4 regions of the Nitratireductor aquibiodomus genome follow, and region 4 is predicted to be linked to each of the others. Evidence: riboswitches for the same ligand, from Rfam matches in the RefSeq annotation. Region 4 holds a riboswitch; each other region holds the start of a gene.
What was found. A riboswitch is a leader RNA that binds a small molecule or an ion and turns the genes downstream of it on or off. The one in region 4 is predicted to bind cobalamin.
Positions count from the first base shown of each region.

Region 1 (7,889 bases), 1.5 Mb from region 4:
GACGAGTTTGAGCAGACCCAGTTCGCGAAACAGCCCCATCATGACCACATCGATCACCCGGGTGGGGAAATCCCAGTCGACGGAAGCGCGCTGCGGTACATAGGCGACACGGTGTCGGGCTCTGGTGAAGGGCTCGCCAAACACCGTTACGCTGCCTGAAAGGCGCGGAACGATGCCAAGAACGGCTTTCAGAAGTGTGGACTTTCCTGCACCGTTCGGCCCGATGATCGCGGTCATGCTCTCGGCCGGAATCGAAGCGTCGACCGAGAATACTGCGGGCTTCTCGCCATAGGATACGGTGACGCCCTGCACGGCCAATGGGGTCTCCACTGAACCGTGGGGATTGGTTGTCTGGCCGCCTGGGGAGACCAGTTCCACCGCTGCTTCACTCATGTCTTGTTGCCTTTTAAACTGCGGGGGTGGCCCTGCTTATGGAATCCGGAAAAACGGAAGAGCGCCAGCGAGGGCGCTCTTCCGGGGGGCTGCGGTCAGCTGCCCACTGCAAGCCTGTCAGCCATTCCGCGCTCTGGGGCCTCGCCGCCGAGGGCGCGGGTGATGATCGTCGTGTTGTGGTCGATCATGCCGATGTAAGTGCCCTCATAGGTGCCATCCGGCCCCATCGCATCGGAAAACAGTTCGCCGCCGATGACGACGTCGTGACCCTTGGCGGCCGCGCCTTCGATGAGTGCGCGGATATTGCGGTCAGATACGGATGATTCGACGAACACCGCGCCGATATCGCGATTAACGAGCAGATCGACCAGTTCGGCGATGCGGTTGAGACCGGCCTCACTCTCTGTCGAAATGCCCTGAATGCCCATCACTTCGAAACCGTAAGCGGAACCGAAATAGTTGAACGCGTCATGCGCGGTCAGGAGGACGCGGCTTTCTGCGGGGACGGAGGAGAGAACCTTGGTCGAATAGTTGGCGAGCTGCGCCACGTCATCCAGGTGCTTTGCGGCATTCGCCTTGAAGGCGTCAGCCTGTTCGGGGTTGGTCTCGGCCAGCGCATCACGAACGGAGATGACGACCTTGGACCAGAGATTCGGGTTCATCCACACATGCGGGTCGAACTTGTCGTCATAATCGTCATGCGAGAGGAGCATGTTCCTGGGCAGGCCTTCGGCAACGGCGACCACATTCCGCTTCTCTGAAAGGTCATGCATGAAGTCCTGCATCTGCGCTTCCAGGAAGAGACCGTGCCAGAGCACCAGGTCTGCATTGGTCATGGCGGAGATGTCCGTGCGGGTCTGGCGATAGGCGTGCGGGTCCACACCCGGTCCCATCAGCGCCTTCACGTTCACCAGGTCGCCGCCTACCTGGCGGGCAGCGTTGGCGATCATGCCCGTGGTTGCGACCACGTCGATCTTTTCTTGAGCGCTTGCCGTTGTGACGAGGTTCATGGCCCCCAGCGCGGTTGCGGCCAATGCGGCCAGTAAAGACCGCCTCATTTTGTTGAACATGCAACTCTCCTGTCGAGTTTGGTTTGCGATGGCGATGCACCGCACTGAAAATCTGCTTCCCAATTGCAAATCATTCGCAAATGCAATTGACGTCCGGGACGATCGCAGACAATATGCAAATGCGAATGAATTGCAACTGAAATATTCAGGAGAAGATTGTGGTGGCTGGTTCAGTCGGCATGGCATGGCAGGGGGAAGGCAATGCGGAAGCACCGGACGATACCGCTGCCCGCGCACTTCTCAGGCAGGCGGGTCTTCGCGCGACACGGCAGCGGATGGCGCTTGTCGATCTCCTGTTTGGGTGCGGTGGCAGGCATGTGTCGGTCGAAGGGCTTCATCGGGAACTGTTGGGCCTGGGGGCGCCCGGCTCCATCAGCTGCGTTTACAACAGCCTGCGCCGCTTCAGCGAAGTGGGCCTCGTGAGGCGGGTGCCGGTCTATGGAGCGACGAGTTACTTCGACACGAAGCTCGACCATCACCACCACTTCTATGCGGAAGACGAGGATCATCTGATGGATGTTCCCATGAATGCTATCGCCCTTGATGACCTTCCGCCTCCGCCGCTTGGCTATGAGCTTGTGAGTGTGGATGTCGTCGTGCGGGTCAGACGCGAGCGTTCGGCAAAACCGGTCCGACCGTCATTTCGATCCGGGGAAGGGGCGTCCTGATGCTTCAGATCCCGGAAGAAACCTTGGAGAGGATGCGAGCGGCCCGTGAGCGGACGGGCAGTGCGCGTCACGAGCTCCAGGACATGCTGAAAGCGGGCGGGTTACGTCCCACGCGGCAGCGTATCGCGCTTGCCGCCCTGCTGTTTTCCACCGGCCGACATCGCCATGTTACCGCCGATGACCTGCATCGGGATGCGCGTGCCGACAGTACCGCTTTATCGCTCGCCACTGTCTACAATACGCTCAACCAGTTTGCCGATGCCGGGCTGATCCGCAAGATCGGCATGAATGGCGAGCGTATGCATTTCGACACGGATCCGGGCGATCACCACCATTTCTACGTGGAGGCTGAGGACCGGGTGCTGGACGTGGAACCCGGCGCGGTCTGTTTCAGCGCGCTTCCGGCTGCTCCGGCTGGCTACGAGATCGCCGGGGTTGATGTCGTGATCCGTCTTCGCAGGTCAAAGCCTGAAAAAGCACGCAACGCCTGCAGCGGCGGGTGTGCCCGGCGCGCGGGCTCTGGCGGTGACATGCCCCGATGACCCAATTGCGAGCCGTTCTTTTCGGGCCGGACGGAGTTTCTCGCCGCAATCAGGTTCGAACTCTCAGCAATAGTCAAAGGAACACAACCCATGCACACCATCTGGGGCAGGCCGCCCGTCCTTGATTTTTCTTCAGTTCCGCTCGCTCCGGATGGGGTGTTTTCGCGTGAGCTTATTGCCTTGCTGTTCGGCAGATTCCGTGAGGGCGCATGACATGAGGCCACACATCAATGGTCCGGCTTCCGGGACGGTGCCGCCAGCGTCTCTCGGGCCGACTTTCGACCTGCGCTGGCGCACCCTCACCGAAGAAGCCAATGCTCTTTACAGGGGAGGCGATACCGCATCTGCGCGCAAATGCTATGAGGCGGCGCTCTCAGAGGCTGAACGCTTGCTTGATGCGGTCGCGGCGGAGCACGACGCGCGGCCGGCGCCGATTATCTACAATGTTTCCTGCCACAATCTCGCCGAACTGGCGCGGGCTCTTGGTGAGAACGCTGAAGCGGAGGCCTATTGCCGGCGCGCCTATGAGCGCCTTCTCGCGGTGGCGCAGAACCCGGCCTCGCCGCTCGAACTGCGCATTTCATGCGTCCGGAATCTGCGCAACGCGCTGGCTGAATTGACGGTGCGCCTCAACGAGCGCCATGCGCCGCCAGGGGAACTTGATCGCATCGTCGAGCCGGTCCGCAACGCCGCATTCAGCGTTTTTCGCATTGCCCGACATGCCGAACTTGCGCGGGACAACTGCCCGCACTGCCCGCTTTCGTGATCCCACGATCAGATCTCCGCACAAGGGATCGAACTTTTGTTTCAGCTTCCAGAACTTCCATACGCAATGGACGCGCTTGCGCCTTACATGTCCGCAGAGACCCTCGAATTCCATCACGGCAGGCACCACAAGGCCTATGTCGACAAGCTCAACGCGTTAACGGCAGACAGCACCTATCGGCACATGAGCCTTGAAGAGGTCATTTTGACGAGCGCCAACAAGCCGGCCGAAAGCGGCCTGTTCAATCAGGCTGGCCAGCACTGGAACCACAGCCATTTCTGGCTTGGCATGAAGGCCGGTGGCGGCGGCGCGGTTCCGGGGAATCTCGAAAAGCACCTGATTGCCGATTTCGGGTCGGTTGACCGTTTCAAGGAAGAGTTCAAGGCGGCCTGCATTGCGCAGTTCGGAAGCGGATGGGCATGGCTCGTTTTTGATGGCGAGAAGCTCGCCATTGCCAAGACGGGCAATGCCGACACGCCGCTGACAGAAGGCAAGTCGGCATTGTTGACCTGCGATGTCTGGGAACACTCCTACTACATCGATTACCGCAATCTGCGTCCCAGATATGTCGATGCTTTTCTGGAAGGTCTCGTCAACTGGGAGATAGTGGCCGAGCGCTATGAGAGTGCCATCGGGGCTTAGGGTCAGGACCTGTTGATATGGCCTTCCCCTAAGTCCGGTGCGCCGCCGGCCTTGAGAGCCGGCGGCGTTTACAGGTGTCAGGCGCTTGCGTTTTCGGTGCGCATCGTGCGGGCGGCGGCAACCATGTTGACCAGGGCGGGACGCACTTCGTCCCATTTGCGGGTCTTCAGGCCGCAGTCCGGATTGACCCAGATCTGCTCCCCGGCAAGGCGCTGGCGCGCCAGCGAAAGCAACGCCGTCATCTCACCAATTTCGGGGACGCGCGGCGAGTGGATGTCGTAGACGCCTGGTCCGATCTCATTGGGATATTTGAAGGTTTTGAAGGCATCGAGCAATTCCATCCTCGAGCGCGATGTCTCGATGGAGATCACATCCGCGTCCATGGCGGCGATGGCGTCGATTATGTCGTTGAACTCCGAATAGCACATATGGGTGTGAATCTGGGTTTCATCCGAAACCCCGCTGGCCGAAATGCGGAAGCTCTCCACTGCCCAGTCGAGATAGTGCTTCCAGTCCGCATGGCGTAGCGGCAGGCCTTCGCGCAGGGCCGCTTCGTCGATCTGGATAATGCGCGCACCCGCTGCCTCAAGGTCACGGACCTCGTCGCGAATGGCAAGCGCGATCTGCCGGCAGGTCTCGCTACGCGGAATGTCGTCGCGCACGAAAGACCAGTTGAGAATGGTCACAGGGCCAGTCAGCATGCCCTTGACCGGCCTGTCCGTCAGCGACTGGGCATACTGCCACCACGAAACGGTCATCGGAGTGGGCCTGGATACGTCGCCGTAGATAACCGGCGGTCTGACATAGCGCGATCCATAGCTTTGCACCCAGGCGTGCTGGGTGAAGGCGAAGCCGGAAAGCTGCTCGCCGAAATACTGAACCATGTCGTTGCGCTCGAACTCGCCATGGACCAGCACATCGAGGCCGACGTCCTCCTGCCAGCGGATCGTCGCTTCGGTTTCCTTCTTCAGGAACGTGTCGTAGTCGACAAAGCTAAGCTCGCCGCGTGCATGTGCGGCTCTTGCCTTGCGAACCTCTGGCGTCTGCGGGAAGGAGCCGATCGTGGTGGTCGGAAAGGCGGGCAGGCCGAGCCGGGTAGCCTGTAGCTTCTGGCGCTCGACAAACGTGGCGCCGCGCGTCTTCATCTCGTCGTTGATCCGCGCCATGCGGCCCTGAACCAGAGGGTCGCTGACCTTGGGGGAGGCGTGCCGCGCGGCGACGGCATCGGCTGCTGCTTTCAGGGCACCGGCAACGTCTGCTCCGTTCCCGGACAGAACATCGGAGAGCACATGAAGTTCGTCCATTTTCTGCAGGGCGAATGCAAGCCAGGAGCGCAGGTCGGCGTCGAGCGTGGTTTCCAGTTCCAGATCGATGGGGATATGGAGCAGCGAGCAGGACGGAGCGAGCTGGACCATCGCTGCGCCGCGCGCCTTGACGACGGGCCCGAGCCTGTCTGCGAGGGAAGCCAGATCAGCGCGCCAGATGTTGCGGCCGTTGATCACGCCAAGCGACAGAACCAGATCCGGCCGCGCAGCGGCGAGCACCGCGTCGAGTTGCTCCGGCGCGCGAACGAGGTCCAGGTGAAGGCCGGCCACAGGCAGGGAAAGCGCGGTTTCCAGATTGCCGCCGAGCCCGCCGAAATAGGTTGCAAGCATGATCCGGAGATCTGGGGCAGCGGCTGCAAGCTTCCGGTAGGCAAGCCGATAGGCATCCTGTTCGTTGGGAATGAGGTCGGTGACGAGGGCCGGCTCATCAATCTGTACCCAGTCCGCTCCGGCCTCCTTCAGCTTGCGAAGCAGTTCTTCATAAACAGGCAGCAGGCGCGGCAGAAGCGCAAGCGGATCGTAGCCTGCATCGCTGGACTTGCCGAGTTTGAGGAAGGTGATCGGACCAAGGAGTACGGGCCGGGTATGGATGCCGAGCGCTTTTGCTTCGAGAAACTCATCCAGCGGCTTGGTGGAGGAGAGGGCGAAGACCTGGTCGTCGGAGAATGCCGGCACCATGTAGTGGTAATTGGTGTCGAACCATTTGGTCATTTCCTGCGCTTTGTGGCCGCCGGAGTGGCCGGGGTGCCCGGGGTGCTCGCATCCCGCATCCCTGGAGCCCTGGCTGCCGCGCGCCATTGCGAAATAGACTTCAAGCGGCACCGGGCCACCCTGCCAGCCATAGTCTGCCGGAACCGCGCCGACCATCACACTGGTGTCCAGCACCTGATCGTAGAGTGAGAAATCATTGGAAGGGATGATTGCAACGCCACGATCGCGCTGCTCCTTCCAGTTCTCGGCCCTGAGTTCCCTTGCAGTCTGGAGAAGGGTTTCTGCGCTGCTTTTGCCGGACCAATGGCTTTCAAGGGCGAGTTTCAGTTCTCGGCGGCGGCCGATACGCGGCACGCCGAGCGTGGAGACAGGAATTGAACGTTCAGACATGGCACACCCGATGCTGTTTGGGGCAGGGGGGAGGCGTACGCAGACCGCGGCCTGAACGGCCGCCGCATGACGAACACCGGACACCCCGCCCGTTGACGTTGTTTCGTCATGGCAGGTCTCCTGGCTCACGGGTCTCGGCCTTGATCCGTCTTCCCGGACGTCTGTCCAGTGACTTGAATGGATTTCGGCTCGCCGCTGACAGTTGCGGGGGCAGCGCCGGATTTGAACCGGCTTCCCTCTTAGCCCGAATCCGCCTGAAGGCAGGTTCGAGAACCACGACGCGCCCAGATTCCTCGCAATGCGGCGGAAAGTCAAGAATGATATAAAGAAATGTTTATATCTTTACCTCTTGTCTGAGGGGTGATGTGCCTCTCTATTTTAGCTGTCGGGAAATCCTGTTCCGGAGTTGGTCCATGTGCGCGCGCGGGTCGGCCGGCAGAAGGTTGACAGGCGCGGGTCTGCGTATACTTTTCGAAGCGGTCAAGGTTCCGTCGGCAGACCTGTCTCGGTCGGCGGCTAAGAGGGAATCCGGTTCAAATCCGGAGCTGACCCGCAACTGTGAGCGACGAGCCGCTTTGCCGATCATGTCACTGGCGTTATGCCGGGAAGACGGGTGAAGCTGTGATGAGCCGCAAGCCAGGAGACCTGCCTGATCGTGTGAAGTTCCGTGGTCGGGATATGCCACAGGAGCGCGTGCTTCGGAATATCCGGTTCCGACGCGCGATCTCCCTGCCGTTCCCGATCGCATCAGCTCGAGGAATGGCAGTGGATACGAATGCATTATTGAATGAAGGGCAGGGAAGCCGCGCGATCCTGCTTCTTGCAAAGTCGGCTTTTGCTGCTGCACCTCATGGCGAGATGGCGCGCCTCGCTGAAATGGCCGCAGGTTTTGAAGGTGTGACGGCGGTTCAGTACTGTTTCTCCGAACAGGGGACGCCGTCCTTGCGGTCCGCACTTCTGGAACTGCGGGCAGAACATTATTCTGAGATCGTGGTTGTCCCGCTCCTGCTTCCGATGGAGCCGAGCTTCCGGAACTGGCTGTCGAAATCGCTCCGGCGCTGGTAAGCCGAAACATCCGGCGGCTGGCCACCCATCCGCATAGCATCCGACATTGCTCGCAGTGCACATTTTGAACGGCTTCTTGGCGGTCTCATCGGCGACATTGCTCAGGAGCCGGCCGTTCCTCCCGCTGAAACTCCGGTACGGGAAGGCTCTCTGGTGCCGGCGCAGAAAAGACGGGTTCTGGTGTGTGAGGGCGGGGCGTGCAACGCTGCCGGGGCGGACGTTCTGTAGTGTCATTTGCGCAACCGGCAGAAGGAACTGAACCTGCGCAACACGGGGGATGGCACCATGACCGCGAAAGCAACCTGTCTCGGCCCCTG
Region 1 covers NZ_FNSL01000001.1:1,250,709-1,258,597, reverse strand. The annotation lists gene BLW55_RS06060 (metal ABC transporter ATP-binding protein) at 1-393, opposite strand, end outside; gene BLW55_RS06055 (metal ABC transporter solute-binding protein, Zn/Mn family) at 489-1,463, opposite strand; gene irrA (iron response transcriptional regulator IrrA) at 1,625-2,131, shown strand; gene irrA (iron response transcriptional regulator IrrA) at 2,164-2,673, shown strand; gene BLW55_RS06040 (DUF2753 family protein) at 2,888-3,439, shown strand; gene BLW55_RS06035 (superoxide dismutase) at 3,467-4,081, shown strand; gene metE (5-methyltetrahydropteroyltriglutamate--homocysteine S-methyltransferase) at 4,159-6,507, opposite strand; cobalamin riboswitch at 6,601-6,800, opposite strand; cobalamin riboswitch at 6,974-7,173, shown strand; gene BLW55_RS20915 (CbiX/SirB N-terminal domain-containing protein) at 7,132-7,572, shown strand; gene BLW55_RS20910 ((2Fe-2S) ferredoxin domain-containing protein) at 7,858-7,889, shown strand, end outside.
Region 1: another riboswitch for cobalamin. It lies ahead of metE (5-methyltetrahydropteroyltriglutamate--homocysteine S-methyltransferase); the one in region 4 lies ahead of BLW55_RS13190 (LLM class flavin-dependent oxidoreductase).

Region 2 (7,889 bases), on a different contig from region 4:
CGGCACCCGCAAGCGGCGGCGTCAGATGACCAAGCGTGAGCGCGCCGATGCGGCGCTTGGCCTGCGCCGCCTCGCCCGGATTGCTAACGATGAAGGGATAGACCACCGGCAGCGCGCCGGCGACGATTTCGGGAAAACAGCTTTCCGTCAGCGCCACGGTTTTTCCCGGAAGCCATTCCAGCGTGCCATGGGCGCCCACATGGATCAGCGCATGGGCACCAAGCCCTTCACGCATCCAGTGGCCGAAAGCGACGAGCGCATGGCGCGGCGCAAGGGTCGGGTCGTGATAGTCGACGCGCCGGTCTGCCGAGCGCCCCCGGTCCGGCGCAAGCGCCACGGTGACATTCCCAAACCGCGCCGCGCGGAACGGAAAGACGCCATCGTCCGCATCGTCTTCGGCCGGTCGCCAGGTGGCGAGCAGCGTTTCGCGCGCCTCTTCGGGCAGCGCATCGAAGGCCCGCCGGTATTCATCCAGCGAAAGCGATTCCGAAGGCTGTTCGAGGCGCTGCATCAGCGCCCTTGGCGTCTCGGGAACGCCATCAACCGCGTACCCCGCTTCACCGAGGTCATGCAGCATGGCGAGCACGCTCGACGGCACGTCGAGCCCCACCGCATAGCCGGTGCGCCCTGGCGCACTCGGATAATCCGGGATGAGCACGACAATGCGGCGCTCGGCCTTTGGTGTGCGGGCAAGCTTCAGATGTGCGGTGATCCTCGCCGCCACCTGCCTTATGCGCGCGGGTTCGGGCCGGTTGCGCTGAACGCCGAAGGACAGCCCTTCATCCAGCGCCGCCTCGTCCTTGAAGGAAATCGCACCCGCCATCAGACGGCCATCGAGCTCCGGCAGCACCACATGCATCGCAAGGTCAGCGGGCGCCAGACCGCGCTGGCCTTCCTGCCACGCTTCGCGCCGCGTGGTGGCGGTGACCACCTGAAAAACCGGCACGCCAAACCGGTCGAACAGCGTTTTCTCGCCGGGCTCCGCGCCGCTGGAAAAGGCTGTCGCGGTGATAAGCGCCTGCGGCTTCAGCCTCTCCACGGCGTCCTGCACGAAACCGGCGGCAACCGGGTCCCGCAGGCTGGAAACAAAGATCGGGACGGCGCAAAGACCCTGTTCCTCAAGCGCCTCCACCAGCGCGTCGATGGGCGCGACATCGCTGGCAAGCAGCATGGAGCGATAAAAGAGGATCGCAACGATTGCCCTGCCGGGCTGCGCGGCGAAAAAACCTGCCTCCACAATGCCATGGCCCGGCGCATAGAAGCCGGCCTTGGCGACCGGCTCGGCTTCCGGCGCTTCGATATCCTGTCCCGCAAGGCACGCCATCTGCATGGTCAGCGCGCGCATATTGTCCGGTCCGCCCTCGCGAAAGCAGGCAAGCAGCGCCGCGCGCGCTTCAGCCGAAACGGTGGAACGCTCGGCAAGGCGCGGATCGTCCTGATGGCATTCGCCGGGTAATAGCGCCAGCGCGATGCCCTTGTCTCGCGCAAGTTCCGCCAGCCGGTCGCAGCCATAGCGCCACCACTCATAGCCCCCAAGCACCCGCACCAGAATGGTGCGGGCATGCGCTGCCGTGTTGTCGATCCACAGATCGACCGACATGGGGTGTCTCAGATCGCGCAGCGCGGCAAGGCGCAGCGAGGGCAGGGCCTCGCGCCCGGTCTGCCACGCAGAGGCAATCCCCGCCAGATCGCTGTCGGTGAACGACAGCGCCACCATGTCCGCCGGCGACTGTTGCAGATCGACAGGTTCGATCAAATCGTCCAGAGAGGCGGTGGTGGTGGCGAGGATGTGCATCGGATCAGGCCGAGAGAAGGCTTTCGATGCGCGCGCGGTCGATGCCCTTGAGGCCGATCACGACGAGCCGCGTTTCGGCAGCTTCACCGGCCTTCCACGGACGGTCGTAATGATGCGAAACGCGCGGGCCCACGGCCTGCACCTGAAGACGCATGGGCTTGCCCTTCACATGGGCGAACCCCTTGAGGCGCAGAACCTCGCCTGTCTCCACCACCGCATTGACCCGCTTTTCCAGATCTTCGGGGCGCAGGACCGGCGGCAGGTCGACAACGAATGTGTCGAAATCGTCGTGCTCATGATCGTGCGGGTCGTCGTGATGCGTCTTGCGGTTCTCGATGTCGTCTTCCACCGCGAGGCCGAGACCGAGCAGCAGCGCCGGGTCCACCTTGCCATGGGCGCTCGGCACGACCTGCACATTGCGCGACAGATGATCTTCGATGCGGGCGCGGGCGCGCTCATTGCCTTCCGCGTCCAGAAGATCGCTCTTGGACAATACGATGAGATCGGCGCAGGCCACCTGATCGTCGAACACTTCTTCCACGGGATCGTCATGATCGAGCGTTTCATCGGCGGCGCGCTGCGCGGCGAGTGCATCCATGTCGGAGGCGACCCGGCCATCGGCCAGCGCCGGCCCGTCCACCACCGCAATGACGCCATCGACGGTGACGCGATTCTTGATCGCTGGCCACTGGAAGGCCTGCACCAGCGGCTTGGGCAATGCCAGGCCCGAGGTCTCGATCAGGATGTGATCCACCTTCGGCTCGCGGGCGAGGATCTGGTCGAGCGCGGGCACGAAATCGTCGGCCACGGTGCAGCAGATGCAGCCATTGGCCAGTTCCAGCACGTTTTCCTCCGGGCAATTGTCGAGCCCGCAGTTTTTCAGCACCTCGCCATCGACGCCCGCATCGCCGAATTCGTTGACGATGATGGCAAGCCGCTTGCCGTTTGCCCCTTCCAGAATGTTGCGGATGAGCGTCGTCTTGCCGGCGCCGAGAAAGCCGGTCACGACGGTGCAGGGAACCCGGTCGAAACGCGTTGTCATGGTATATCCTTCAGGTGATGGAGTGTGGAGAACGATAAGACGCGGGTGAGGGGCACACGGGGCTTTCGCGGCCGCGTACCGGCAGAGACACCATGAATGATCGGGAGAAGGCGCGCAGCGGCGCTGTCGGCAGTCATAATGTACACTCCTTGCCCGGGACACCCGCCAGGCGGTCAGGATTTCACTTTCAGACGGCAGGTTTCCTGGCTCACGGGTCGCTGCGCTCTCCAGCCTTCCCAGGGCGTTGCCCCAGTGGCGTGTCAGGTGCGCTCTCCGCTTACAGTTGCGGGGACAGCTGCGGCATTGGGCAAGGCCCGCACCGCATTCCCTCTTAGCCTCCTCCCTTGAGGGAAGAGGACCGTCTATCGCGCATTTACGGCTCGCCCGACGGGTCTGTCAATGCGGGCAACAAAGCGATTGCGGGGCGTGGCGATTCTTGTATGCTCCGCCCGCTGTCGGTTCCGCTGAAGCGGACCAGAGGGAACATGGTGCGGCGCCAAAAGCGCCAAGGCCATGGCTGCCCCCGCAACTGTAAGCGGTGAGCATTTTCCTGATCGCCACTGAGGCTTTTTGTCTTGGGAAGGCTGGAAAACGCTGCGACCCGTGAGCCAGGAAACCTGCCGACAACCTGAAAGAAACACCGTATCCCTCGGGTGGAGGGGAAAGGACCGGACATGACCTCGCGTATCGCACGCATTTTTTCCGCATTCGTTTTTTCATCGCTCTTCGCAACTGGCGCCGAGGCCCATCATGCCATGGGTGGAGAAACGCCCACGACCCTTTACGAAGGGCTGGTATCAGGGCTCGCCCATCCCGTGATCGGGCTTGACCATCTCGCCTTCATCGTCGCTGCCGGCCTCATTGCCGCTGTCGCCGGCATGAGCCTTTTCGCGCCGCTTCTCTTCGTCGCCGGTTCGCTGATCGGCGTCGGTCTGCACCTGATGCTGCTCGATCTGCCGGCGGCTGAAATCATCATCGCGGCAAGCGTTCTTGCCGGCGGCTGGCTTCTGGCGCGCGGCCGGGCGGTGGAGAATCAAATACTCGTCTTCGCGCTGTTTCTGGTGGTCGGCGTGTTCCATGGCTATGCCTTCGGCGAGGCCATTGTCGGCAGCGAGGAGACGCCGCTCATCGCCTATCTCGCCGGCCTCGCCGCAATCCAGAGCGCCATCGCGCTCGGCGCATATTTTCTGGTCCAGTCGCGTGGCTGGGCCATTGAGGCCATGCAGCCCCGGCTTGCCGGTGCCGCCATCCTTGGCGTTGGCGTGACCTTCCTTGCCGGGCATCTTGTCGGCTGAGCCGGCAAAATAGCGATGCGATCCCTTCATTTCGTTCTGGGCGGCGCGCGCTCCGGCAAGAGCCGCCATGCCGAGAGGCTGATCGAGGCCGCACCGGCGCCCTGGCACTACATCGCCACGGCGCAGGCCTTCGATGACGAGATGCGCGAACGCATCGCCATGCACCGCGCGCGGCGCAAGGAGGCGGTGGCGGGGGCGTGGCAGACGCACGACGCCCCGCTCGACCTGCCGGGTGTGCTTGAGGAACTACCGGCCCGCGAAACGGTTCTGGTCGATTGCCTCACCCTGTGGCTCAGCAACCTCATGCTGAACGACCATGATCCAAAGCCTGCCGCCGAGAGACTGCTTGCAGCCCTTGCCGCGAGAGAGGGAACCACGGTTCTCGTTTCGAATGAGGTCGGCTTCGGCATCGTGCCCGAAACGCCGCTCGGCCGCCACTTCCGCGACGAGGCGGGAATTTTGAACCAGAAGGTCGCTGCCACAGCGGACAACGTCACGCTGGTGGTGGCCGGCTTGCCCATGAAAGTGAAGTGACATGCGAGAGATCGACGCAAACGAAGCCGAGCGCCACAAGGCCAAGATGGCCAAACGCAAGGCGGTTCAGGATGCCGAAGTGCGCGACAAGACGGTCGAGAAAGGGCTTCTGATCGTCAACACCGGGCCGGGCAAGGGCAAATCCACCGCAGCCTTCGGTCTTGCGCTGCGCATGCTCGGCCATGGCCGCCGCGTGGGTGTCGTGCAGTTCATCAAGGGCGCCTGGCACTGCGGCGAGAAGGATGCCTTCGCAGCCTTCGGCGATCAGGTCTCATGGCACACGATGGGCGAGGGCTTCACCTGGGAGACGCAGGATCTGGCGCGTGACATCGCCGCCGCCGAGCGCGCGTGGGGAAAGGCCGAGGAACTGATGGCCGACCCGAGCATCGGTCTTGTCGTTCTCGATGAGCTGAACATCGCCCTGCGCTACGACTATCTCGATCTTGAACGCGTGGTGACCGCACTGACCGGGCGGCGCGACGACCTGCATGTGGTCGTGACCGGCCGCAACGCAAAACCGTTATTGACCGAGGCCGCCGATCTCGTCACTGAAATGGGGCAGGTGAAGCATCATTTCGCCGCTGGCGTGAAAGCGCAGAAGGGTGTGGAGTTTTAGGACGCCCTGCTTCGAGGTGGTGCGTGGTTCGACAAGAGATCAAACCAGTTGCCAAAGCCCCGCCGCCACCGCCACAAGCCCGATCAACAGCCCGTCTGCAATCCGGTAGAGCGTGAGCGCGCGGCGGATGTCGTGGGCATTGGCCGCCCGGCGGCCGCCATCTCCCATCACGGCGTCGTCCACCACCTCGCCGCCATAGCGGCGCGGGCCGGCAAGGGCGAGGCCGAGCGCGCCTGCCATGGCCGCTTCCGGCCAGCCCGCATTGGGCGAGCGATGATGGCGCGCATCGTGCCGCACCGCGCGCCATGCCGCTCCAGCCGAGGCGTCGCGCATGAAGAACGCTGCAGCAATGAAGAGAAACGCCGTCAGGCGCGACGCGGGCAGGTTGATCAGATCGTCGAAACGCGCCGCCGCCCAGCCGAAATGAAGGTGCCGCGCGGTCTTGTGGCCGATCATGGAATCACCCGTATTCGCGGCCTTGTAGAGCGCGCCGCCCGCCAGCCCGCCGACCGCCAGCCAGAACACGGGCGCGACCACGCCGTCGGAGCAATTTTCGGCAAGGCTCTCGATGGCCGCGCGCGAAACGCCGGCCTCATCGAGGCTTTCGGGATCGCGGCCAACGATCTGCGAAACCGCTCTTCGGCCTTCCGGGAGGCCGCCGACGTCGAGCCCGTCCGCCACCGCTTTCACATGGGTGGCGAGGCTACGCTGGGCGATCAGCGAACTGCCGGCAAGCGCGGCGACCAGCAGACCGGCCCAGCCGGAAAGAGCCGTCTGGATCAACCAGCCCGCCAGACCTGCAAGCATCAGAATGACGGCCAGCGAGAGCGCGCCATTCAGGCGGCGCGCACCCGGCGAAAGGGTTTCGACATTGCATCGCGCGTCCGCCAGCGCGATAAGACGGCCAATCCAGGTGACGGGATGACCGATCAGGCGAAAGAGCCGCTGCGGATAACCGATGGCGAGCTCGACCAGCATGGATGAAAGGGTGATCAGAATGGACATCAGGCCTCGACTGGCTGACCGGGCGACGGACAGGGTGACCGATCACGGCGGCAGTCTCGTACAGGCTTCGGCGCTCTTTCCGGATGCGCCTATGCCCTTTCTCGACCTGTCCACCGGCATCAACCCGAACCCCTATCCTTTTTCGCCCCTGCCTGCCAGCGCCGTCGAGCGCCTGCCCGAAGAGGTTGACATCGCCGCCCTGACGGAGCAAGCCGCCGCCTATTATGGCGCACCGTCTGCCGCCCATGTCATCGCCGCGCCGGGAACCCAGCTTCTCCTGCCGCTGGTCGCCTCGCTTCTGGAGCCCGGCCCAGCCCGCATTCTCGGTCCCACCTATGCCGAACACGCGCGCGCCGCCGCACTCGCCGGGCATACGGTCGAAGAGGTGGAGCGTTTCGATGCGCTTCATGGCGCGCGGCTTGCCGTGGTGGTCAATCCAAACAATCCCGACGGGCGGCTGATCGGCCGCAGCGAATTGCTCCATCTTGCGGAAAATCTGCGCCGCAATGGCGGTATTCTGGTGGTCGATGAGGCCTTCATGGATGTCGGCCCGCAGGCCGAGAGCCTCGCCGGCGATGTGGAAGCCGGCAACATCGTGGTGCTTCGCTCGTTCGGGAAGTTCTTCGGTCTCGCTGGCCTGCGTCTGGGGTTCGCACTTGCTTCGGAAGAGCTTGCGCAGAAACTTTCCGCATGGCTGGGCCCATGGGCAGTTGCAGGGCCGGCGCTTCATGCCGGGCTTGAGGCATTCGCGGACCGCGACTGGCAGAGCGCCATGCGGCGTGATCTCATCAAGGCGCGCATAAGGCTCGATGCCCTTTTCGACGACGCAGGACTGAAGATCGACGCCGGCACCGATCTCTTCCGCTTCCTGCGCCATCCCCACGCGTCAGAGCTCTTCGATTATCTGGGCCGCAACGGCATTCTCGTGCGGCGTTTCGCGGAGCGTTCCGATTGCCTGCGCATCGGCCTGCCGGGAGACAATCAGGCTTTCGAGCGCGTTCGTATGGTGCTGGAAAGCTGGCCCGGGAGCAGCCGGTGATGCTCTATGTCTGCCCCGCTTCGCATCTGGAACGCATGCTGAAAGCGACCGGCGCGCGGCACATGATCTCTTTGACATCGAGCGGTGAACCGCCCGCTCTTGACCAGATCGATACGGTTCCGAAACGTCTCCATCTGGCCATGCACGACATCACGGACCAGCGCCCGGGGCTGATCGCGCCGGCCTTGGATCAGGTCGAGCAATTGCTCGATTTCGCCCGCGACTGGGACTGGCGCTCGCCGATGGTCGTGCATTGCCATGCGGGCATCAGCCGCTCCACGGCCGCCGCCTATGTCATCGCCAATGCCTTCGTGCGCGAGATGGACGAGTTCGCCCTGGCGCGGATGCTGCGCGAGCGCGCCCCGAGCGCCACGCCCAATCGGCGCATCGTCGCGCTGGGCGACCGGCTGCTTGAGCGCGAAGGCCGGATGATCCGCGCGATCCATGAGATTGGCCGTGGTGCGGAAGCCTTTGCGGGCGAGCCATTCCACTACCCCGCCCGCTGAATGCGAAACAGGGCCCATTACGGAGCCTATTCTGCCGGCGTCCTGTTCGCCATGGCA
Region 2 covers NZ_FNSL01000002.1:210,082-217,970, forward strand. The annotation lists gene cobN (cobaltochelatase subunit CobN) at 1-1,795, opposite strand, end outside; gene cobW (cobalamin biosynthesis protein CobW) at 1,800-2,837, opposite strand; cobalamin riboswitch at 3,013-3,215, opposite strand; cobalamin riboswitch at 3,277-3,476, shown strand; gene BLW55_RS20160 (HupE/UreJ family protein) at 3,512-4,132, shown strand; gene cobU (bifunctional adenosylcobinamide kinase/adenosylcobinamide-phosphate guanylyltransferase) at 4,148-4,666, shown strand; gene cobO (cob(I)yrinic acid a,c-diamide adenosyltransferase) at 4,668-5,282, shown strand; gene cbiB (adenosylcobinamide-phosphate synthase CbiB) at 5,322-6,287, opposite strand; gene cobD (threonine-phosphate decarboxylase CobD) at 6,280-7,326, shown strand; gene BLW55_RS20185 (tyrosine phosphatase family protein) at 7,326-7,832, shown strand; gene nhaC (Na+/H+ antiporter NhaC) at 7,859-7,889, opposite strand, start outside.
Region 2: another riboswitch for cobalamin. It lies ahead of BLW55_RS20160 (HupE/UreJ family protein); the one in region 4 lies ahead of BLW55_RS13190 (LLM class flavin-dependent oxidoreductase).

Region 3 (7,889 bases), 1.1 Mb from region 4:
TCGACTGCACCATGCAGCAGGGCGAGGTGATCTCGATCATCGGTTCGTCGGGCTCCGGCAAGACAACCATGCTGCGCTGCATCAACATGCTGGAGGATTTTCAGGGTGGCCGCATCCTCATCGATGGCGAACCCATCGGCTATGAAGAGCGCAACGGCGTGCGCGTCCGCAAGAGCGAGAAGGAAATCGCCCGCCAGCGCGCGCTGACGGGCATGGCCTTCCAGCAGTTCAACCTCTTCCCGCACATGACGGCTGCTTCCAATGTCATGCTCGGCCTGATCAAGGTGAAGAAGATGGCGCGCGACGAGGCGCGCAGCGTCGCGGAAAAATGGCTCGACCGCGTCGGTCTCGGGCAGCGTGCGGATCACTACCCCGGTCAGCTGTCCGGCGGCCAGCAGCAGCGTGTGGCCATCGCCCGCGCCATCGCCATGAACCCGCGCCTCATGCTCTTCGACGAGGTCACGTCTGCGCTTGATCCCGAACTGGTGGGCGAAGTGCTGCAGGTGATCAAGGATCTGGCTGCCGATGGCATGAGCATGCTCCTTGTCACCCACGAAATGCGCTTTGCCTTCGAGGTTTCCTCCCGCGTCATCTTCATGAACCAGGGTGTGATCGGTGAGGAGGGTGATCCGAAGGTGATGTTCCTGAAGCCGCAGACCGAACGGCTTGCCGAGTTCCTCAAGACGTCGAGCTTCGCCTGAGGTCTTGACCAACTGTCGCCGGCGCGCCTGAGCGCCCGGCGGAAAATCTGGCCCCTGCCACGCACAGAATGATGGCGGCGGTGACCGCCATCATGCCGGCCGTCACGGGTTCGTGCAGCAGCATCGCCGCCAGCGCGAAGCCGAAAAAGGGCTGCAAAAGCTGCAATTGGCCAACCGTCGCCGTGCCGCCCAGCGCCAGCCCTCGATACCAGAAGACGAAGCCGATCAGCATGCTGAAGACGGACACATAGCCAAATCCCAGCCATGCCCCCGTATCCACGGTCTCAAACCCTGCCGGCAGGGTGTAGAGCGCCAACGGCAGCATGAGCGGGAGCGACAGAATCAGCGCCCATGAGATCACCTGCCAGCCGCCCATTCGCCGTGAAAGCGATGCGCCTTCCGCATAGCCGAGCCCGCACACGATGATGGCCGCAAGCATCAAGAGGTCGCCCTTCGGGGAAGCGGTCATGCCCTGGCTTGCCGCATAGCCCACGACAAGCGCGCTCCCCATCACCGAAAACAGCCAGAATGCCGGGCGCGGGCGCTCGCCGCCGCGCACAACGCCGAAAATGGCGGTCGCAAGCGGCAGAAGACCGATGAACACGATGGAGTGCGCCGAGGTGATGTGCTCGAGCGCCAGCGCCGTCAGAAGGGGAAAACCCACCACCACGCCGATGGCGACGATGAACAGCCCTTTCAGCTCGCTCCGTTTGGGCAGGTTTTCCCGAAACGCCAGCAGAAGAAGCCCGCCCAGAACCCCGGCAATCGATGCGCGCGCCACGGTCAGAAACAGCGGATCGAAACCCAGCACCGCCACCCGTGTCGCCGGCAGCGATCCGCTGAAGATGATCACACCCAGTAGGCCGCTCGCCCAGCTGCTCGCCCATCCGATCATTGTCTTGTTCATGCCATGCTCCTTTTCTCCTGCCTGTGTGGGGCAGGGGGCATGGCGTCGCCAGAGACGATGCAGTACAATTTTGATAAACTGTAATGGTCGAACGGACAGTACAGCGATGCTGACATCCACACGCAATGCCGATGAAACACGCCTTGAAGGCGTCATGTCCGCCATTCGCGGACGCATCGCCAATCGCACGCTCACGCCAGGGGCGAAGCTGCCGTCGATCCGCAGCTGCGCGCGCTCCATGGGTGTTTCGAAATCCACCGTGGTCGAGGCCTATGACCGGCTTGCCGCCGAAGGCGTGATCCGCTCGCGGCCGGGGGCCGGGTTCTTCGTCACCGCGCCGCTTGCGCCGCTGGCGCTGGCGGAGATCGGACCGGCGCTCGACCGTGAGGTCGACCCGCTCTGGATCTCGCGGCAGGCGTTGGCCTCCGGTTCGCGCATGGCGATGCCCGGTTGTGGCTGGTTGCCCGCGTCATGGATGCCGGTCGAGGCCATGCGCCGCGCGCTGCGTCGCCTGTCGCGCGCCGATGCGGCGGTGCTAGCCGATTATGGCGAGCCGCTTGGATCGCCATCGCTGCGCACGCTGCTTGCGCGCCGTATGGCGGGCCATGGCATAGAGGCTTCTCCCGGTCAGGTGATGCTCACCGATTCCGGCACGCAGGCCATTGATCTTCTTTGCCGCTTCCTTCTGAAGCCGGGCGACACGGTGCTGGTGGACGATCCCTGCTATTTCAATTTCCATGCGCTGTTGCGCGCGCATCAGGTGAAGATCGTCGGCGTGCCCTACACACCGTCGGGGCCTGATGTCGCGCGGTTCGCCGAAGCGCTGGACCGGCATTCGCCGCGTCTCTACATAACCAATTCCGCGCTTCACAACCCGACCGGAGCGGTGCTTTCGCCGGCGGTTGCCCATCGGCTTTTGCTGCTTGCCGAAAAGGCCGACCTGACCATTGTCGAGGACGACATTTTCGCGGATTTCGAGGTCGAGCCGGCACCGCGCCTTGCCGCCTTCGACGGTTTTGCGCGCGTGGTCTATATCGGCAGTTTCTCCAAGTCGCTTTCCGCCTCGATGCGGTGCGGTTTCGTTGCAGCGCCGCGGGGCTGGATCGACGGGCTGACCGATTTGCGGATCGCCACATGCTTCGGCGGGCCGTCCATGGCGGCGGAGCTGGTGCTGGCGCTTCTGGGTGATGGCAGCTACCGCAGGCATATGGAGACGGTACGCCAGCGGCTTTCCGCGTCGCGCGAGACGGTCGGCCATCGTTTGAAGATGCTGGGCATCGAGCCCTGGATCGAGCCCCGCGCGGGCATGTTCCTGTGGTGTCGTCTGCCTGATGGGCTGGATGCGTCGGCGATTGCCCGTCATGCGCTGGAACATGATGTGGTGCTTGCGCCGGGAAACGCGTTCAGCCTTTCCGGTTCGGCCCGTGGTTTCCTGCGTTTCAATGCCGCCCAATGCGATGATAAACGCATTTTTCTCGTGCTGGAAAAGGTCATGCGCGCGCTTTAACGCATGTCTCCCGAAAGTGGGCACCGGTTTCGGAACAAAGACATGCGTCAAATCAAGAACCTAAAGCGCGCAGAGCGAATCTGAAAGATCGCGACGCGCTTTAGAGCCAAGGCCAAAGCGGCTTTGCGCATTGTCCAAAAGTTTGCTTCAGCTTTCCACCGAAACAATATGTTGACTTCGTGGCCCCTATGGATACCAACTGTAGGGGTCAAGGTTCTTTCGATTCTTGTTTGGATCGGGAGTGAAAAGGGAAGCCGGTGCGCCTTTTGGGCAAGTCCGGCGCTGCCCCCGCAACTGTAAGCAGCGAGCCGCTTTCGTTTTGTGTCACTGGCGCCCAATGTGTGCTGGGAAGGCCGAACAGCGGTGACGACCTGCAAGCCAGGAGACCTGCCATGACGAGATAAACGTCCACGGGCGGGGTGTCCCGGTGGTGCGTGTGTCGCCATGGGAAACCCCGTCGCGCCGCATGTCTCCGCGCCCCTGTCCAACCGCCACGGGGGTCTAGATGCCGGCGACTGAAGTAAAGAACACCAATGGAACCGTCGCGGTTCCGCCATCCACCAGAAAGAGCGAAGCCGGTTCGTCCGAGCCGGGCTATCGTGTCATCCGCCGCAATGGCGGGGTGACGCCGTTCGATCCGGCCAAGATCACAATTGCGCTGACCAAGGCGTTTCTGGCGGTCGAAGGGTCCACCGCCGCCGGTTCGCGCCGTGTCCACGATATTGTCGAAGAGCTTGCCGAACAGGTTGTGTCCGCGCTGACGCGCCGGGCCGATGCCGACCGCCTGTTCCACATCGAGGAAATTCAGGACCAGGTGGAACTCGCCCTTATGCGCGGCGAGCATCACCGTGTTGCCCGTGCCTATGTGCTCTACCGTGAGGAACGCGCCCGCGAACGGGCCGCCGAAACCGTCGATGCCGAAGCACCGCAATCCACCCTGCAAATGACGCGGGACGATGGCACGCTGGTTGCGCTGGATGAGGCCCGCCTTGCGGAAATCGTTCATGAAGCCTGCGCCGGTCTCGAATCCGTTTCGGCCGAGCCGATCCTGAGCGAGACGAAGCGCAATCTCTACGATGGCATCCGTCAGGACGAACTGTCTCTGGCTCCCATTCTTGCCTCCCGCACGCTGGTCGAGCAGGAGCCCGATTACGCGTTCGTTTCGGCGCGTCTGCTGCTCGACAAACTGCGCCGCGAGGCTCTGACCTTCGTGTCCGAAAGGCCGGAGCAGGCCACGCAGGCGGAGATGTCGGAGCGCTACGCGCGTTACTTCCCCGACTTCGTGGCAAAGGGCATCGCCAACGATCTCATCGACCCGGAGCTTGCCCGCTTCGATCTGGAGCGTCTCGGCGCCGCGCTCCGGCCCGAACGCGACCTGAATTTCCAGTTCCTCGGCCTTCAGACCCTTTATGACCGTTACTTCCTGCATGCCAACGGCACCCGGTTCGAGCTGCCGCAGGCGTTCTTCATGCGTGTCGCCATGGGGCTTGCCGTGCGCGAGATCGACCGCGAGGCGCGCGCCATCGAATTCTACGATCTCCTGTCGTCGTTCGATTTCATGGCCTCCACGCCCACCCTGTTCAATTCCGGCACGCTGCGCCCGCAGCTTTCTTCCTGCTTCCTCACCACGGTTGCCGACGATCTCGACGGCATCTTCAAGGCGGTGAAGGACAATGCGCTGCTTGCCAAATATTCCGGCGGGCTCGGCAATGACTGGACGCCGGTGCGCGGTCTCGGCGCGCATATCAAGGGCACCAATGGCGAGAGCCAGGGCGTCGTGCCCTTCCTGAAGGTCGCCAACGACACGGCCATCGCCGTCAATCAGGGCGGCAAGCGCAAGGGCGCCGTCTGCGCTTATCTGGAAAGCTGGCACATCGACATTGAAGAATTCCTCGACCTGCGCAAGAACACCGGCGACGACCGCCGCCGCACGCACGACATGAACACGGCCAACTGGGTGCCCGACCTGTTCATGGAGCGCGTCGCGGCGGACGGTCCGTGGACCCTGTTCTCGCCCGACGAGACGCCCGATCTGCACGATCTTTACGGCAAAGCGTTCCGTGCTGCCTACGAGGCCTATGAGGCAAAGGCGGAGGCCGGTGAGCTGCGCGTCTTCAAAACCGTGCGCGCGGTCGATTTGTGGCGGCGCATGCTCACCATGCTGTTCGAGACCGGGCATCCCTGGGTCACGTTCAAGGACCCGTGCAACATCCGGTCGCCGCAGGGGCATGTGGGCGTCGTTCACTCGTCCAACCTATGTACGGAAATCACGCTCAACACCTCTAAGGACGAGGTGGCCGTCTGCAATCTGGGGTCCGTGAACCTCGTCAATCACATTGCCGATGGCGCACTCGATCTGGAGCGTCTGGCACGCACGGTCGGCACCGCCATGCGCATGCTCGACAATGTCATCGACATTAATTTCTACACCATTCCGGAGGCACGCCATTCCAATCTCAGGCATCGCCCGGTCGGCCTTGGTCTGATGGGCTTTCAGGACGCCTTGCAGAAGCTGCGCATACCCTATGCCAGCGAGGATGCGGTGGCGTTTGCCGATGCCAGCATGGAGGCGATCAGCTATTATGCAATTTCGGCTTCTGTAGAACTCGCCGACGAGCGCGGGCGCTATCCCACGTTCGAGAAGTCGCTGTGGTCGAAAGGCATCCTGCCGATCGATTCCATCCGGCTTCTGGAAGAGGCGCGGCCGGGTGTCGAGATGGATAACGCCGCAACGCTCGACTGGGAGAGCCTGCGCAAGCGGGTGAAGAAGGTCGGCATGCGTAATTCCAACTGCATGGCCATCGCGCCCACCGCCACCATCTCCAACATTTGCGGCGTTTCGCAGTCCATCGAACCCGCCTATCAGAACCTGTTCGTCAAATCGAACATGTCGGGCGATTTCACGGTGGTGAACGCGGCGCTCATCCACGATCTGAAGGACCGCGGCCTGTGGGATGAGGTCATGATGTCCGATCTCAAATATTTCGATGGGTCCATCGGCCAGATCGACCGGGTGCCCGACGATCTCAAGGCACTTTATGCAACCGCGTTCGAGATCGATTCCGCCTGGCTCATCGAGGCTGCCTCGCGCCGTCAGAAATGGATCGACCAGGCCCAGTCGCTCAACCTCTACATCGCCAATCCGAGCGGCAAGAAGCTGGACGAGCTTTACCGGCACGCATGGAAAAAAGGACTGAAAACCACCTATTACCTGCGTTCGCGTTCCGCCACCCATGTGGAGAAATCCACGCTCAAGGGAACCGACGGCAAGCTCAACGCCGTCTCCGCATCCAGCGTTTCAGCAGAACCCATCGCCATCGATCCGAATGCAGCCTGGACGAAGGCCTGCGCCATTGACGATCCCGAATGCGAGGCCTGCCAGTAGCCCGGCCTTTGGGCCCACCTTCATCCTGAGCCCGTCGAAGGACGAAGGTGGGCGCGCGCCGAATGCAAACCCAATCGGAAGACAAGACAATGCTGAACTGGAACGAACAATCGCAGCCCGCCACCATTCCAAATCCCGCTTCCCCCGAGGCAGACGCAACGGGCCTTGGCGAGATCGAACGCGGGGCGGCCCGTGTGTCGGTCGACGACAAGCGCATGATTAATGCACGCGCCGACGTTAACCAGCTCCTGCCGCTCAAATATCGCTGGGCGTGGGAGAAATATCTCGCCGGCTGCAACAATCACTGGATGCCCACCGAGGTCTCCATGCAGGCCGACATCGCGCTGTGGAAGTCGCGCGATGGCCTGACCGAAGACGAGCGACGCATGACTAAGCGCAATCTCGGCTTCTTCGCCGCGTCAGAGTCGCTTGTCGCCAACAACATCGTTCTGGCGATCTATCGGCACCTCACGAATCCCGAATGCCGGCAGTATCTCTTGCGTCAGGCTTTTGAAGAGGCGATCCACACGCACACTTTCCAGTACATCGTGGAGAGCCTTTCGTTGGACGAAGGCGAACTCTTCAACATGTATCGTGAGGTGCCCTCCATCACCGACAAGGCGGCATGGGCGCTGGATTACACCAAGCATCTGGACGATCCGGAGTTCAAGACCGGCACGCCGGAGGCCGATCAGGCGTTCCTGCGCGATCTGGTGGCCTTCTATGTCATCTTCGAGGGCATGTGGTTCTACACCGGTTTCGCGCAAATCCTGTCGCTCGGCCGCCGCAACAAGATGGTCGGCATCGCCGAACAGTATCAGTACATCCTGCGCGATGAATCCATCCATCTGAATTTCGGCATCGATGTCATAAACCAGATCAAGATCGAGAACCCGCATCTCTGGACGAAGGAATTCCAGGATGAGGTGCGCGGCATGATCGCGGACGCCGCCGAACTGGAAGCATCCTACGGGCGCGATACGATGCCGCGCGGCTTTCTGGGGCTCAACGCGGCGCTTTGCGAGCAGTACATGCACTTCATCGCCAACCGCCGCTGTGCCCAGCTCGGTCTCGCTCCGGTCTACGCTGAAACCGACAATCCATTCCCGTGGATGAGCGAGGCGATGGACCTGAAGAAGGAGAAGAATTTCTTCGAGACGCGCGTGATCGAGTATCAGAATGGCGGTGCGTTGAGCTGGGATTGATCCATGGCCTTTGACACCACATCGGCAAGACAGTTGCGTGCGGGTTCGATCCGCGCGCAACAGCGCGCTTTCATGGAGTGGGTGGTCAGCCTGCCCCCCGATGCGGATATCGAATATGCCGCGCAGTGCCAGCTTGCGGAGATCGACCGGCGCCTTCCCGGTCATCCGCAGGTGCAGTATCTGC
Region 3 covers NZ_FNSL01000001.1:1,644,242-1,652,130, reverse strand. The annotation lists gene BLW55_RS07880 (amino acid ABC transporter ATP-binding protein) at 1-701, shown strand, start outside; gene BLW55_RS07875 (DMT family transporter) at 679-1,608, opposite strand; gene BLW55_RS07870 (aminotransferase-like domain-containing protein) at 1,715-3,115, shown strand; cobalamin riboswitch at 3,310-3,524, shown strand; gene BLW55_RS07865 (ribonucleoside-diphosphate reductase subunit alpha) at 3,621-6,500, shown strand; gene BLW55_RS07860 (ribonucleotide-diphosphate reductase subunit beta) at 6,590-7,705, shown strand; gene BLW55_RS07855 (hypothetical protein) at 7,709-7,889, shown strand, end outside.
Region 3: another riboswitch for cobalamin. It lies ahead of BLW55_RS07865 (ribonucleoside-diphosphate reductase subunit alpha); the one in region 4 lies ahead of BLW55_RS13190 (LLM class flavin-dependent oxidoreductase).

Region 4 (7,889 bases):
TCCCGGGATTGGGGGCCGTTTTGGATCAAGCGGTTGTAAAAAACCACCTCTGGAGAAGAGTGGCGCTTTAAATAGTCTGCACAAGATCGATTTCCTTGAATTGAGCTTCGGTCGGTTTCGTGGGCACCGTCTTAAGGTGTTTCCAATGAAATGTGAGCGAGCGATCTCACCGCCTCAGCCTCCATAGAGAAGCCGCGGAAGCCAAAGCACAAGCTGCGGGATAAACGTCAGCAAAAGCAGCACGGCAAGGAGCGGCACCAGGAAAGGCAGCGTGGCCCTGACGCATTGCTCGAACGGCACCCGGGAAACGCGTGACAGGACGAACAGAACCATCCCGACGGGCGGCGTAAGCAGGCCCAGCATGAGGTTTAGGATCACGATAATGCCGAGGTGAACGGGATCGATACCAAACTGCGCGGCAACCGGCATGAGAACCGGAACCAGAATGGAAATCGCTGCGATCGTCTCCATGAACAGGCCGACGATCAGGACCACGACCATTATCAGGAGCAGAACCATCGCCTTGCTCTCCGTAAAAGACAGCACAAACTCGGCGAAATGCGTCGCCACCTGATTTGCGGTGAGGATCCACGCAAACACCGACGCCGCCCCGACAATCATCATGATTGCCGCTGTCGTCTCGATGGTTTCGAGAGAGATGACGGCGAGCTTCCTGGGTGTCAGCGTACGATAGACGATAACGCCTAGAAAAAGCGCATAGGCGGCGGCGGCGATCGCCGCTTCGGTGGGCGTGAACGCGCCCGATACGATGCCACCGACAATGATGACGGGCGTCATGAGCGGGAGGAACGCTGCCTTGAACCGGCTCGCAATCGTGTCCAGTCGGAAAGCCACGTCGCGCGGATAATTCCTCCTGCGTGATTTCCACCAGACCATGGCGGAAAGGGACACTGCCATCAGCAGGCCCGGAACAATGCCGGCGACGAAAAGCTGCCCGATGGAAACGGACGCCATGACGCCGAAAATCACCAGTGGCAGGGATGGCGGGATGATCGGCCCGATGGTCGACGATGCCGCCGTGACACCGACGCTGAAGTCGTCGTCATAGCCGGCCTCGCGCATCGCCTTGATCTCGATCGCGCCCAGCCCGCCGGCATCGGCCACGGCGGCACCGGACATGCCTGCAAAGATGATGCTTGCGCCGATGTTCACATGTCCCAGACCGCCATGCATCCACCCGACAATGGCACGCGCGAAGCCGAATATGCGGGCGGTGATCCCGGCGGAATTCATCAATGCGCCGGCGAATATGAAAAAGGGTATGGCCAGCAGGGGAAAACTGTCCATTCCGTTGACCATGTTGTGCATCAACACCACGGGTGGAAGACCCGAATAGAGGATGTACGCGAAGGATGAGAGCGCCAGAGAAAACGCGATGGGAACTCTGAGCAGCATCAGGAAGAACAGGGAAACGAAGAGAATAGTCAGGCCCATCTGCCGTCAGCTCCGTATCATCTGTTTCACGCGCAGCATGAGCTGCATGGCCGCCACAACTGCGTTGAGGCCGGCCAGAGCCATCACGGCTGCGTGGAGGTAGTATTTCGGGAAAGGAAGCGACACCATTCGCTGGAACGATGTCCGCTGGATCAGCTCCCAGGCGGACCAGAGAAGAATCGTGAACAGCGCCACGGTGCACAGCAGCGAAAATACATGCACGAGGCCGAGTTTGCGCCCGTAATATTTGTCGACGAATTCCAGCACGATATGGCTTCCGGTGATCTGGCAGCGAACCGCCCCCGCAAACGCCAGTATGACCAGCAGATAGCGCGCGGCCTCCTCGGTCCAGCTTATGGAGTCGTTGAGGACGTATCGCGTGAAAAACTGAACAAAAACAACAAGAAATAAAGCAAGAAAGATTGCGAGAAGCGCGTAGTCCGCCAGGCTTATCTTAAAGCCTGCGAAATGCGCTTCGTCCTCTGCGGAAATCGCGTCGAAGTCGATTTCCGGCACCATGGTGTTCTGCGCCATCAGCGCGTCCTCCCGTTGCGCAAATGGGCCCGGCAAATGCCGGACCCACAGGCCGATGTCATTCCTGAATGGCTTGAAGGCGTTCGAAGATCGCGGCATCCCACGGCACATCCTCGCCCGTCAGATGCGGCGCGACGGCTTCCATGAATGGTTTGCGATCCACTTCGTTCACGGTCACTCCCTGGTCGCGGAACCAGTCAGCCAGCTCTCCCTCCGAGGCGACGATCTCATCCGATGTCTGCGTTGCCACGGTGGCGAGCGCCTCCAGTAGAGCGGCGCCGTCCTCACCCATCTTGTTCATCGTCACAGGCGATACGACCGTCGCCAGCGAGTTTGTGATGTGCCCGGTCAGATTGATGTTCGACTGGACCTCGTAGAACTTCTTGAACTGGATCGTCGGGAGTGGATTCTCCTGCGCGTCGACCACACCCTGCTGCAAGGCGAGATACACCTCGGCGAAGGCCATCGGGGTGGGGTTTGCGCCCGTGGCGCGTGGGAACATCTGATAGGCCGGAGCGTTGGGCGTCCGAATTTTCAGACCCTCCATATCCTTCGGCGATAGGATCGGCTTGTTGGCGGTCACATGGCGCGCACCGTAATAGGTCATGGCCGCGACCGTATTGCCGGAAACCTTGTTATACGCCTCACTCATCTCATCGAAGAGGTCGGAGTTCACATAGGCCTTCCAGTGTTCATAGGAACGCATGGTGAAGGGGTAGTCGGAAATGCTTATGGGGCCGTAGGATTGCCCGAGAAAGGCAACGCCCGTGTAGATCACATCCACCGTTCCAAGTGAAAGCGCTTCGTTGAGGGCTGCTTCCTTCCCGAGTTGCGATGCGGGGAAGACCTCCATTTTGTAGCGGCCCCCGGTTGCTTCTTCGAGAAGCTCGGCCGCGCGAAGCGCCGCAGCATGGTAGGGCGTGGAAGCCTCGTAGACGTGACCGAACTTCAGGACGTCCTGGGCGAGGGTGGCTGTTGCACTGGCGGCGATGGCCACAGCGGCTCCGATGGAGAGCGCGCGAAGTCTGGATAGTTTCAACATGGTTCCTCCCAAAAGAAATGAGCAGCTTCTCCCGGTGTAGCTGCATCAGGCACCTGTTATTGCCCCGCTGTCTCCGTTTGAAGGAAGCGGAGCACTCCCGTCCTCCCTCCCCTCATTGCGGGGGAGAACCAGGGCGTTTACGGAGCCATGACAGCTCCGTTTTCGGCGATGCGAAGATCGACGAAATGCTCATGCAGATGATCGGCATGTACGAATACGCCGGCAGCCCTCCTTGCTGGACACGGCGGTAAAACTGATGATCGGCATGTGTTGAATATCATCACAAAGCCCCACACCTCCTGTGAGGCCACGATGGCGGGCAGTTTACTGTCGTCACCGGCATGGTGCGCCCGGCATGGTTTGAGCCGGCGATGCTCGTGATGGCGCTCCAAAGCGTCTGAAGTCGCCCGGTCAAAGCACCGACCGCCTCGACGCAGAGCCTGTGGTTGCAGGCTGAAAGCAGGTCAGGGCGCACGGAAGTCCGGCATTCTGCCCGCAGATTGTCGCTCGATCAGAGCTGCCCATTAAACGAGACGTGTCCACCCGACTGCACCCCCCGAGGTGAGCAGCCATCCAACCGGCGTGCTCAATGTTTATATATGAAGCATACATTCATTTATAAATCAAACACTAGATCGCCGTGCGTTCATCCGCACGCACAAAGGACGATCTAAATTCTTGATGGAGCATCGGAATAATCCGAAAACCGGATTCCACTTTTCGGTCCGATGCTTTAGTTCCACCATCGGTTGCTTTCCGCCGGGATATGCCAGGGCGATGCAGCGGAAGGCCTGGATTTTCGCCTATGGATGGCGGACTTCGGAGCGAACGCGGCCACAGGACTGGCAGGGCGTTCAGGCTCGCCCGGCCCAGCCGATGATTTTGTCATGGAACCGGGCTGCGGTGTGTTGCGCGGCGACCGCTTCGCCGCTAGGGTCGCTCCCGCATGCGGTTCCGCATCCTGCGGATGAAAAGGGAACCCGGTGCGATCTCCTGGCGGGATCAATTCCGGGGCTGCCCTCGCAACTGTAAGCGGCAAGTTCTTCCAATGCCACTGGCCAGAGCCGGGAAGGCGGAGCGAACGTCCGAGCCGCGAGCCAGGAGACCTGCCTCATGCATTGACCATGAACGCCGGACGAGGTGCGCCGGCAGGAGGATCAGAATGCATGCAGGCGCGGCTTTGCCGGCGACAAGACGATTTAACGGGCTCGATCGTCTTCGATATGTTATATCATTTCAAATGAGTCGTTTCCGCCTTTTTCCGTCGGTTGCTGCAGGTGGCCCGAATGCGCGTTGATCTGGCTGGATTCGCGCGGGAGGGGGCATTGGGCGATCACGCTGCACTCATGTACCTCGTCGAACGCGCTGATGCGCTTGGCTTTGGCGGCATCTGGTTCAACGAGTTTCACTTCGCCCGGGAAGCGCTGCCCTATCCGTCGACGCTGTTGCTCGGCGCGGAGATCCTGGCGCGTACGGAGCGGCTGCGCTTCGGCACGTCGATCCTCGTCCTGCCGCTCTATCACCCGCTCATGCTGGCCGAGCAGATCGCGCAGCTTGATTTTCAGAGCGGCGGCAGGGTCGATTTGGGCATCGGACGTGGCACGGAGCCCGCGACTTTCACCGCGCTGGAGATTTCGCGTGACGATGCGCACCGCCGCTTCTGCGAAGCGCTCAGGATCATGATCGAAGCGTGGACAAAGCCGCACTGCTCTGCCGATGCCGGACCCTGGAAATTCGCCAATGTCGCCGTCGGACCGCCTCCGGTTCAGAAACCGCATCCGCCCGTCTACGTGGCCGGCGTCTCAGAAGAAACCGTCGACATCGCCGCGCGAAACGGGTTTCCGCTGCTGCTCAGTCTCGAACCGAACGAGGCGCGGCAATTGCCCGTGTTTCACGCCGCACTTGAACGGCATGGCGCGTCGCGGGCATCGCTCACGGCCTCGTCGCTCTCTCGTTATGTGGTGATTGCTCCGACCCGGGCTGAAGCTGATGAGCGGGTCGACACGCTTCTCGATAGACTGAACACGCGCCGTGCCGAACGCGCGCTGGCACGCGGGATGACACCGCCAGAGCCGCGCAGCCGCGCTTTGATGATGGCTGATTTCACCATCGCGGGGACACCCGAGGAATGCCATGCGCAATTGCACGCGCTTTCGGCACGCACGGGTTCCAGCAGCATACGCTGCCTGTTCAGCGCCAATGGCTTGATCGCCAACGATGTGGCTCTCAGGGGCATGGAGCTCTTCGCTGCCGAGGTGCTCCCGGCTCTCGACAGGCAGGCCTCTTCTCCATCCCCATTCGAAAACGCCGGGAATGAGCCGGCTTTGCAAGGAGTGAATTCATGATGCGTTATGGCGGTCTCCGCGCTTTTGCGGTCGCGGGTCTATTGGCGGCTTCGATGCCTGCTTTCGCAGATGGAGCGGGCTTTCCCTATACGGATGAGAACTGCGGTGTCACCACCACCTATGACGCACCGCCGGCAAGGGCCGTTACGCTCAGCAACAACGCAACGGAGATGATGCTGGCGCTTGGGCTGGAAGACCGCATGGCGGGCACCTCCTATATGGCGAACCTCAAGATCAGCCCGCAATATGAAGAGGCGTATAACGAGGTTCCCGTGCTTTCGCCGCTTGTCGCCACGACCGAGCAGCTTATCGAGGTGGAGGCCGATTTTGTCTATGCCGGTTATCCTGACGGCTTCAGCGAAAGCCGCCACACGCGCGACCAGTTGCATGATCTGGGCATGAAGACGCGGCTCAACACCGAAGGCTGCAATCTCGGCAAATTCGGTTTCGATGAACTCTACGCTGAAATCCGCTCCGTATCTGCCATCTTTGGCGTGCGCGAGCGCGGCGAAGCACTGATCGCTGACATTGAAAAACGGCTCGCTGCAGTGGAAGAGGATCTCAAAGGCGCGGACGCCATACCGGTGTTCATCTTCAACGGCGGAGAGGCCGCCCCACGCGCCGTTCTTGGCAACACCATGCTGTCGCATGTGGTGTCGCGGGCCGGCGGCGAGAACATCTTTGGCGATGTTGCAAACCGCTATGGTCAGGTGTCCTGGGAGCAGATCGCCGAGCGTATGCCTGAATACGTCGTCGTCTATTACTCCGGCACCGCCGGCGGCCAGGTGGTCGGTGACCCTGCCGGTGAGCTGGGCCAGGGGCGGATCGAGATATTGAAGGCGAACCCGACCATCGGGGACGTGCCGGGCATTGTCGGTGAAAGATTTGTCACGATCGATTCCGTCTGGGGCCAGCCGGGGCCGAGCTCCATCGATGCGGTGGAGAAACTGGCCCGTGCTTTCCATCCCGAGCGGATGGGCGAATAGCAGGCGAGCGGGACTCACGGGATGCATGCTCCCGCCCCGAAGAGGGACGACCCAGACAGCCATGAAGCGCTGCTTGCCGTGCTCCAGTCAGCACCGCCTGCGCGAGGCGCGGCTCTTCGCCGTGTTGCTTTCGCCCGCGCGGCAAGCGGCGGGTCGCCAGGCTATGCGCTGGTCATTCTCCTGATGGTGGGGCTGCTCCTGGGTATGGCCATTGCGGGACTGATGTTCGGCTCGGTGCACATACCCGGTGGAACGGCGGTCGCCATTCTCGCCAATCTGGTGGCCGGCGACGGGCTGGTCGAGCCTGACTGGCGCGCGGTCTATGAGACCATTGTCGTCCAGACGCGCATGCCGCGTGTCGTGCTCGCCGCCCTTGTGGGCGCGAGCCTGGGGGTAACCGGCATGACGATCCAGTCCATCGTCCGCAATCCATTGGCCGGCCCGAGCATCCTCGGCGTTTCCTCCGGTGCGGCAACGGGCGCCGTGGTGGTGATGCGCTGGGGGCTTCTTGGTCTCGGCGTGTTCACGTTGCACATCTCGGCCTTTCTCGGCGGACTGGTAACACTCTTCGCAGTGTTCTGGGTTGCGCGGACGGGCGGGCACATGACACCGACGCGACTTGTGCTTGCCGGTGTGGCGATGAGCGCGATCCTGAGCGCGCTCACAAGCCTGATTGTGCTCACATCACCCGATCCGCAGCTCGCCTCACGGGTCCTGTTCTGGACACTGGGCGGCTTCGGCACCGCGCAGTGGAAGCTCATTCCCATTCCGCTCGTCGCCCTTGCGCTTGGGCTTGGCGTGATGCTGGTTCAGGCCCGTCGTCTGAACCTCCTGATGGCGGGAGACGAGAGCGCGGTGGCGCTCGGGCTCAACGTCCAGCGTTTCCGTCAGAGCATGTTTGTGCTGGCAGCCGCGCTCACCGGCATCACCGTGGCGGTGAGCGGCGTGATCGGATTTGTCGGTCTCATCATGCCGCACATCGTGCGGTTTCTCGTCGGAGCGGATCATCGTCGCGCACTGCCGGCGGTGGCGCTTCTCGGTGCGAGCTTCACCATTGGCGCCGATCTTGTCGCCCGCACAGTGATCGCGCCGCTAGAGCTGCCCGTCGGCATCGTCACGGCGCTCGTGGGCGGCCCGTTCTTCATCTGGCTTCTGCGGCGCGACGCGCGCGCATTTGGGGGTGCGCGATGAGTGTTCGGCCCGGTACGCTCGATCTGCGCTCGGTCACCGTGCGCACCGGCGCAAAGACGCTGGTCGACAATGTGTCGATCAGCGTTTCAGAAGGTGAGATGGTCGGCCTTCTTGGGCCGAACGGCGCAGGCAAATCGAGCCTGTTGCGAACCGTCTACCGCATAAACCGGCCGGCATCGGGCACGGTGCTTGTGAACGGTGAAGATGCGTGGCGGCAGCCCACTGAATGGGTGGCGCGCAATGTGGGTGCGGTGCTTCAGGATATGCCGGCGGAGTTTCCCCTGACGGTGCGTGATGTGGTCGCCATGGGCCGCTCGGCGCACAAGAAGCTTCTCG
Region 4 covers NZ_FNSL01000001.1:2,757,767-2,765,655, forward strand. The annotation lists gene BLW55_RS13170 (mandelate racemase/muconate lactonizing enzyme family protein) at 1-71, shown strand, start outside; gene BLW55_RS13175 (TRAP transporter large permease) at 175-1,449, opposite strand; gene BLW55_RS13180 (TRAP transporter small permease) at 1,462-1,989, opposite strand; gene BLW55_RS13185 (sialic acid TRAP transporter substrate-binding protein SiaP) at 2,048-3,031, opposite strand; cobalamin riboswitch at 3,964-4,159, shown strand; gene BLW55_RS13190 (LLM class flavin-dependent oxidoreductase) at 4,357-5,376, shown strand; gene BLW55_RS13195 (ABC transporter substrate-binding protein) at 5,430-6,362, shown strand; gene BLW55_RS13200 (FecCD family ABC transporter permease) at 6,384-7,553, shown strand; gene BLW55_RS13205 (ABC transporter ATP-binding protein) at 7,550-7,889, shown strand, end outside.